2 regions of the Vibrio phycocola genome follow, and region 2 is predicted to be linked to the other one. Evidence: predicted binding sites of a transcription regulator. Region 2 holds the regulator's gene; the other holds the start of a gene.
The links. Region 2 encodes PurR, which represses purine synthesis genes. Its sites were predicted from a motif close to TNANGNAAACGTTTNCNTNA; they were not measured.
Positions count from the first base shown of each region.

Region 1: purE (5-(carboxyamino)imidazole ribonucleotide mutase) is a predicted target of PurR. The motif match lies at 1,888-1,907, and genes of this name have one in related genera.

Region 1 covers NZ_JBTAMQ010000017.1:66,832-71,261, reverse strand. Annotated here, with positions in the region: gene aroE (shikimate dehydrogenase) at 1-225, opposite strand, end outside; gene hemF (oxygen-dependent coproporphyrinogen oxidase) at 299-1,219, opposite strand; gene ACXJY6_RS18115 (L-threonylcarbamoyladenylate synthase type 1 TsaC) at 1,226-1,783, opposite strand; gene purE (5-(carboxyamino)imidazole ribonucleotide mutase) at 1,981-2,466, shown strand; gene ACXJY6_RS18105 (5-(carboxyamino)imidazole ribonucleotide synthase) at 2,471-3,601, shown strand; gene ACXJY6_RS18100 (DNA topoisomerase family protein) at 3,704-4,282, opposite strand; gene ACXJY6_RS18095 (DUF494 family protein) at 4,318-4,430, opposite strand, start outside.
Region 2 covers NZ_JBTAMQ010000002.1:36,179-40,608, reverse strand. Annotated here, with positions in the region: gene ACXJY6_RS03770 (alpha/beta fold hydrolase) at 1-638, shown strand, start outside; gene ACXJY6_RS03765 (TfoX/Sxy family DNA transformation protein) at 647-1,237, opposite strand; gene purR (HTH-type transcriptional repressor PurR) at 1,418-2,422, opposite strand; gene elyC (envelope biogenesis factor ElyC) at 2,538-3,344, opposite strand; gene cmoM (tRNA uridine 5-oxyacetic acid(34) methyltransferase CmoM) at 3,460-4,239, shown strand; gene mukF (chromosome partition protein MukF) at 4,255-4,430, shown strand, end outside.

The sequences.
Region 1 (4,430 bases), on a different contig from region 2:
AAATTGGTAAGCCTCTTCCTTAAAAGGAGCTGTGATGTTGCAGCCTCGGCCACCAGATTCAAAAAACGCCGCGACTTCTTTTAGAAAGTCTCCGACTTCTGGAGCACGACTTGAATATTCAATATTCTGCATCGTCTGACGCGCGAAAAGAGTATGTATAAAGGGAGATTTACTCTGAGAAATTGGATTACCAAACACCAAATATTGATCAGGGGAACTTGCCATTTATTTGCCTGCCATTAAATAAAAAGGGTCATCTAAGATGACCCTATCATTTCAAGTAAGCTAAGCCAATAATTTATAACCAATCTCTGGCCTTCAAATAATCGCTATAGAGCCTAGCTTCAGCACTGCCTTCTTCTGGTTGATAGCCGTATTCCCAACGAGCCAGTGGAGGCATTGACATCAGTATCGATTCTGTCCGTCCTCCAGTTTGTAAGCCAAACAATGTGCCGCGATCAAATACGAGATTAAATTCGACATAACGGCCACGACGATACAATTGAAACTGGCGTTCGCGATCAGAGTATTCTAGGTTTTTGCGACGTTGCACGATTGGAGAATAGGCGGTCATAAACCCTTCTCCTACGGCTTGAATGTATTCAAAACACGTTTGAAACTCCCATTGATTCAGGTCGTCGAAAAACAAACCGCCAATACCACGAGTTTCTTCTCGATGTGGTAAATAGAAATATCGATCACACCATGCTTTATGCTCTGCATAGATTTGATCACCAAAAGGTGCACAGATAGTATTCGCTGTTTCGTGCCAATGTTGGCAATCTTCATCAAAAGGATAGAACGGCGTTAAATCAAACCCACCACCAAACCACCAAATTGGGTCTTCACCCTCTTTTTCAGCAATAAAGAATCGAACATTGGCGTGAGAAGTTGGGACATAAGGATTATTAGGATGAATAACTAATGATACTCCCATAGCTTCAAAGCGACGACCTGCTAGCTCTGGCCGATGTGCCGTTGCAGAGGCGGGCATCTCCTTTCCAGTAACGTGAGAAAAGTTAACACCGCCTTGCTCAAACACATCACCAGACGTGAGAACTCGACTTCGTCCACCACCGCCCAAACGTTCACCAGGCTCTCGCGTCCACTCATCTTCTTTAAAGCTTGCTTTGCCATCTAATATTTCTAACTCTGCGCATATGTTGTCTTGCAACCTCATCAGAAATGCTTTGACCGAAGATTTATCTATTGTATTAATCATCCATTATCCCTGCCGTAATACGGCTAACGTCTGCACATCGCGAATTTCACTGGGTTTACTTCTGCCACCGGTTTCACCTTCTAAAATACTCACGTTGAGGTTTCCTAGTTGAGCTTCAACTTCTTTTGCTGTGATGCAAGCAGGCTGACCACTTAAATTGGCACTTGTTGAAGTAATTGGCCTACCATAGGCCAAACACAATTTTTGCACTAAAGCATGGTCTGTCACTCGAACAGCAATTGTCGAAAATTGACCTGTGAGCCAACGGCTAGAACGTTCGCTTGCTGGCATAACCCAAGTTACAGGCCCAGGCCACGTTGCGTTAACCAAGTTCAACTGTTCATCCGTTAACTTCTCAATTGCAATATAAGGTTTTAATTGTTCAAAATTAGCCGCGATTAAAATCAGCCCTTTTTCTACTGAACGCTGCTTTACCTTCAATAATTTATTAATTGCAGTAGGGCTATCGGGGTTACATCCAACACCAAATACCCCTTCTGTCGGGTAAGCGATGACGGCATCTTCATTTAGTGCATTCAAGACTAACTCAAAATTGTTCACAACATTTCCTACAAAATCTGCCTTACTTTTTCGCTAGTGTACAAATTATCGTGCTTGAAACCCACGTCAATTTTGAATTTAACAAAAACAGTGGCGTTCCAATCGCGCGCAAACGTTTTCCTCATGCTAATTTCCCCGTATAATGCCGCGAAAATGCAATCGCATACCTTAATCTAATCTACAGCAAGGAGTTCGAGATGAAAGTCGGAATTATTATGGGTTCGAAATCAGATTGGCCAACCATGAAACTCGCCGCAGAGATGCTAGACCAATTTGGCGTAGAGTATGAAACAAAAGTCGTTTCAGCTCATAGAACTCCACAACTTCTTGCTGATTACGCAACCAGCGCAAAAGAGCGTGGTATTAAAGTTATCATCGCTGGCGCAGGTGGTGCTGCTCACCTTCCAGGTATGGCATCCGCATTTACTTGCGTGCCAGTACTAGGTGTACCGGTTCAATCTCGCGCTCTTAAAGGAATGGATTCATTACTTTCCATCGTGCAAATGCCAAAAGGAATTGCGGTAGGGACATTAGCAATCGGTGAAGCAGGCGCAGCAAATGCCGGTATTTTAGCGGCGCAGATTCTCGGTATTCATAATGAAGAGATCATGGAAAAAGTAGAAGCATTCCGCCAACGTCAAACCGACACAGTACTTGCTAACCCAAACCCTGCAGAGGAATAATCGAATGCGCGTTTTAGTCCTTGGAGCAGGTCAATTAGCTCGAATGATGTCATTAGCTGGCGCACCACTTAATATTGAAACCACTGCGTTTGATGTGGTAAGTGGAAACATTGTTCACCCTTTAACTCAGCATGTACTCGGGCAAGGCTTGCAACACGCAATTGATCAAGCTGACGTTATCACTGCTGAGTTTGAGCACATTCCTCTCGACATTCTCGATGTCTGTGAGCAGAGTGGTAAATTTCTCCCAAGTACCGAAGCGATTAAAGCTGGAGGCGATCGTAGAATTGAGAAAAAGCTTCTCGATAATGCTCAAGTCAAAAACGCAAAATATGCGGTAATCACTAATCGAGCTGATTTTGATGCGGCTATTCGCCACGTCGGCGTGCCAATGGTGTTGAAAAGTGCATTAGGTGGATACGATGGTAAAGGCCAGTGGCGCCTAAAAAATGCACAAGATGCAGAGACTATTTGGTCTGAAATGGAAGCGTGCATCGATGCAACGCCAACTCAAGCTATCGTTGCAGAAGAGTTTGTTCCCTTCGACCGCGAAGTTTCGCTTGTTGGCGTACGCGGTAAAAATGGCGATGTAAGAGTTTACCCTCTTGCAGAAAACGTTCACGTTAATGGCGTCTTGAGCTTATCTACTGCAATCGAAGATACCTCTCTTCAAGAACAAGCAAAAACTATGTTTACTGCTGTCGCCCAGAGTTTGGAATATGTTGGCGTTCTGGCTCTAGAGTTTTTTGATGTTCAAGGAAAACTCCTGGTCAATGAAATTGCCCCTCGCGTCCATAACTCCGGTCACTGGACTCAACAAGGCGCAGAGACCTGCCAGTTTGAAAACCATCTACGAGCAGTATGTAGCTTACCTCTTGGGAGCACAAATTTAATTCGACCTACCAGTATGATTAACATCTTAGGTGAAGATAGTGTTCCAGAGAGCGTTGTTGCAACTGACGGCTGCCATGTTCATTGGTATGGAAAAGAGAAGCGCCCTGGAAGAAAGATGGGGCATATCAATGTATGTGCCGCTGATAACCAACAACTCACCGAACGGTTATGTCAGCTTTCAGAGTACCTCGATAGCCAAGCATTCCCCGCTGTAGCGGCCTACGCGGAGGCGAACAAATAACGCTCTTTCGGGTTTATTCGTGATACATTTTTGATGCGAAAACCAAAAGCCCACCGACGATTATCTCGCCGGTGGGCTTTTTAAATAATGCAGTAAACAAACTCAATCATCGTGAGAAGATTGCACTGCTGAACACTTGCGATCGGCGCAGAGTAGCTTGGTTCCGCTCGCGTACTTTTTCTCCACTAATAACGGAAATCCGCAATCCGTACATTGCCCGCTCACCGGGAAATAATTGAGTGCAAATTTACATTTAGGATAATCATCGCACGACCAAAAGACTTTGCCATAACGGGATTTTCTCTCGACCAGTTTCCCTTTTTTGCATTCAGGACAACCAATACTCTCAGACTGGTCACTGTGTTGAGGCTGATCATGAGACTCAATATGGTGGCATTCAGGAAAGTTGCTACAGCCAATAAACATACCAAAGCGCCCTTGGCGTAGCACCAATTCATGAGCGCATTCAGGACAAGGTACCCCGAGCTCTTTTACAATATGACCATCATGATTATGAACGGGACGCAGATATTCGCACGTGGGATATTGGCTACAACCAAGAAACGCGCCATGTTTACCATGACGCAATACCAAGGCCTCGCCGCACTTTGGGCACGCTTCTCCCTGATCTAAAGCGTGCTCATTGGCGCTAAATAGTTGATGGTCGATTTTACGACTCATGGTTATACAACCTGACTACAGAATGATAGTAACGATTAATGCAAAATACCTTGCTCTTTAGTATAAAGCCACTCTTCCATCATAGTGTACGCACTTTCGTATCCAGGAACATTGAACAGCACCATCAAGATAATCCATTTCAAATCAT
Region 2 (4,430 bases):
ATCAACTATTCAAAGACTGGCTTCATGATAAGTATACTTTTAAATCTGTAAGTAAAGATGTCATTAAAGTACTCGATCATTTGGATATTGAACGTGCGCACTTTGTAGGTATGTCTTTGGGAACCATTATAGTACGTACAATTGCAGAACTGGCTGAAAGCCGCGTAAATACTATGATATTAGGTGGTGCTATTACTCGATTTGATACGCGCTCACAAATATTAGTCTCTATAGGCCATGCGAGTAAACATATCATTCCGTACATGTGGTTGTATCGTTTATTTGGCTACATAATTATGCCTCAAGTCGCTCAAAAAGAGTCACGTAACTTATTTGCACGAGAAGCAACAAAGTTGTGTCAAAAAGAATTTAAACGTTGGTTTACCTTAACAGCGGAAGTGAATCCTTTAATGCGCTATTTTCGTGAGAGAGAAGCCGCTATTCCTACGCTATATGTGATGGGGGAGTTAGATTATATGTTTATTCAACCCGTGAGAGAGATGGTTGCTGGGCACTCGTTAAGTGAATTACGCTTGATACCTAATTGCGGCCATGTGTGCAATGTTGAATCACCAGAGCTCTTCAACACGCACTCAATAGGGTTTATAAAAAAGCACCAACAAAAGTATGGTGCGTAGTTTCAAGTCTATAGTTTGTTTAGCAGTTCATCGCGACGCGATTGAGGGATAACTGACCAATGTTTGCCTTCTATCGCCCCTTCTAGTGACCACAGTAGCTCTAAAGATATAGAAGAGCTAGCATGCGACTCTTTGATAGCTTTATAAGCATTTAATGCGCCTTCGGTGATGAGGTCTTCTACAGAATTAATGCCAGCCTTTTTTAACATCCTTTCTGTGGTCAGACGTAAATTGGGTAGGTCTTTTATCCGTTGTGGCTTTTTTGTTAATTGAGTCTGCTTTTCGCTGATGGCAAAGTCAAAAGCATTTTTGCCGAGTGTAAATACGTCTTCAGGGTTATTCCAACAATTATCGTCGAGGGCGTAATATTTAGTGACGACTGGGAAACCGCGTTTTGCATAAGAGTATGGCTTATACCCTCGAGATTTAAAATCGTCTAGTGTTAACTTATCTGCTCTAATATGGAGTCTGTTCTGTACAACAAGAGCAAACATAACGCCGTTAGCAAATATTCCAAAACCACCAAACATGGAGCGAGAAGTGATTGAGCCGAGAGTCTCAAAAAGGTGCATCGAATCTTTCAGTATTGGTTTATCCATATCGCAATCTTCTATATTCCTAGCTTCTGAGTATTGTGTTGAGCTTTTACAAGGCTTTTTGATTATAGTTTGACCAAGTAATAATGTGATTTTAGTTCATAGAATGGGATAGAGCAATATTGAATATAAGAATAAATATCAAGAGATGAGAAAATTATTTATTTCTTATCTTTAATACACTTAGTCAAGTTTCTTTACTGAAAAGCGTTCAACAATTTCTGGATGCATTTCGAAAACGCGTCGTTCATGTTGCTTGTTTTTTATACGCTGGAGTAAGATTTCAAACGCATTTTTTCCGACGCGACGTTTAGGCTGATGAATTGTGGTTAACGGTGGAGAAAAGTATTCAGAGATTTCAATATTGTCATAACCAATTACTGAAATGTCTTCGGGTATTCGAATTCCTTTTTGCTGTAATCGGCTCATTAGACCTAATGCCATTGTATCGTTAAAACAAAAAACCGCGGTGGGTTTAGTATCCATTGCAATAATGCTGTCGGCGGCTAAAACAGCGGTGTCACATTCAAAGTTGCCTTCTAGAATCCAGTCTTCATTAATCGCAAGATTGGCTTCGTTCATTGCGCGGCGAAAGCCTATAATACGCTCTTTACAGGCGGCTTTATTTAAGTGTCCACTAAGACATGCGATGTCTCTATGACCATGTTTAATCAAATAACGGGTTGCTAAGTATCCACCTTCTTCCGAATTATCAATAATTTTATCTGATTGTGAGCTCTCTGGCCCCCAGTCCATGATTACTTTAGGAACCTCACTGTAGCTGTCGAGCATCACTAAGAGCTCTTCCGTGAGGTCAGAACACATGACTAAGATCCCATCGACACGTTTTTCAGCCAACATACGAATGTAGTCGCGTTGCTTTTCGTATATCCCACCTGTGTTACATAGGATTAATGTATAGCCTTGACGGTAGCAGTAATTTTCGACTCCATCGATAACTTCAGAAAAAAATGGGTTGGTCGATTGAGTGACTAGCATCCCAATTGTTTGAGTTGAGTTACATTTGAGGCTTCGAGCAACGGCACTTGGTGAGTATTTCAACTCTTTAACTGCCGTATTCACTTTCTCTTGTGTCGCTTCAGCAACAAAACGCGTTTTATTGATTACGTGAGAAACGGTTGTGGTTGATACGCCAGCTAATCGAGCTACATCTTTAATTGTTGACATTATTATTCCTGAGATAATTTAACTCTAAGACCAAGAATTAATTACATTAAATATAACGAATCTAGGCCTATATTAATTGAATCAATTAGATGAATAAAATGTTATTTATGTTGAGCTATGAAAATGAACTTACAGATTGTTCGGTTTGAGGTTGTTTTTCACTTTCTATCCATTGGTTTACATAATGCCAAAGAAGGCCTAACGTTTCATACCAATACCGTTCTGTTTGTTCCAAGTAGCGTGCTCTAGGTAGATATTTTTCCCACGCTTGTTTTATGTCTCGCTGGGCTAAAAAATTTGTTGGGGCCGGAATTGGGAAAACCCGAGCACTGTGAAACTCGACAATAGCGCGACGCATATGACTTGCAGAAGTAACAACAACTAGCTTCTTTTCTTCAATAAAGCGAGCGGCTTGGAATGCTTCTTCATGTGTATTTTTTGCAGCTTCTAGCAACACAATATCTGACTTAACCACACCCAATGCGAGCGCAACTTTGGCGAGCATTCTTGCGTGGCTGACTTCCGTTTCTGCATTGTATCCAGATAAGATTAGTTTTGAGCCTGGATACATGCGCATGATACGAATTCCTTCGGTTAACCTCATTAATCCCGCTCGACTTAATTCTGAGGTTGGTGGTAGATCATCGTCTACAACGTGACCACTGCCTAACACCATCACATAATCAATATGCCCTTCTATAGGTAAGAAAGCGGAGTATTGGCGTTCAAGAGGAAGAAGTAAACGGCTAGAAACGGGTTGGAATGCGGCGAGAAAAATTATCGTAAATGAAAAGAGGACGAACCAACAACCTGTGCGCCTTTTGGTTGTGAACATAATCAACATTAGCCCAATAAAGCCAATGATCAGCATTGCGGGCAGAGGCATTAACAAGGAAGCAATTATCTTTTTTAATTCAAACATAAAAGTCAGTTGTCCGAAAAAACAGCAAATAGGATGAAAATAACAGATTCCTCTTTATAATCACCGTCCCTATGCGAGAATAGCCGCACGTATTCCAATCATACCTTAAGCTACCGTGACAGAAGATCGTAATTTCGACGATATTGCACACAAATTTGCGAAAAACATATATGGCTCTGACAAAGGAGACATACGACAGCAGATTGTTTGGGAAGATATTGAACGAATTTTATCAATATTTCCAGATAAATTAATGCCGCTGCATATTTTAGACGCAGGTGGTGGTTTGGCACAACTTTCACAAAAGTTGGCAAAAAACAATCATTTAGTGACATTATGTGATCTCTCTTGTGAAATGCTCGAATTAGCAAAAGTGGAGATTGAAAAAAACCAATTGCTTCCTCAGTATCGCTTTGTGCATTCTCCTATTCAGAGACTAAGCCGACATTTAGATACTCCGGTTGATCTGATTTTGTTTCATGCCGTAATGGAATGGTTAGCAGATCCACAAACGGTATTAAGAGAACTATTGCAGCATTTAAAACCTGGTGGCGTCGTGTCGATTATGTTTTATAACCACCATGGCTTGGTTTACAAGAATGTTGTTTGTGGCAATATTCCTCACGTGTTGAATGGAATGCCATTTAAGAAACGTTTTAAATTACAACCACAAAAAGGACTCATTCCAAGTGATGTTTACCGCTGGATTGAAGACAGCGATTGTCAGGTTGTGGGAAAAAGTGGAATTCGGTGTTTCAGTGATTACATTGGAAACCAACAACATATGGGTGAGTACACGTCAGAAGATGTACTCAATCTAGAACGTCGTTTATGTCGTGAAGAGCCTTATCTTTCAATGGGGCGTTACATTCATGTCTGGGCGCGAAAAAATTAAGGGTTACGATAAAAGATGAGTGATTTGAATCACGATTCCGATACACAGACGTTAAGTGAATTGGTCGGGTGGATCAAACAGCATGACTTTATGCTGGATCTATCGACGGAACGACTCGCCTTTCTAATTTCTATTGCGGTATTGAGCAATGAGCGGTTTGATGAAGAGTTAGGTGAGGCTGAATTGCACGA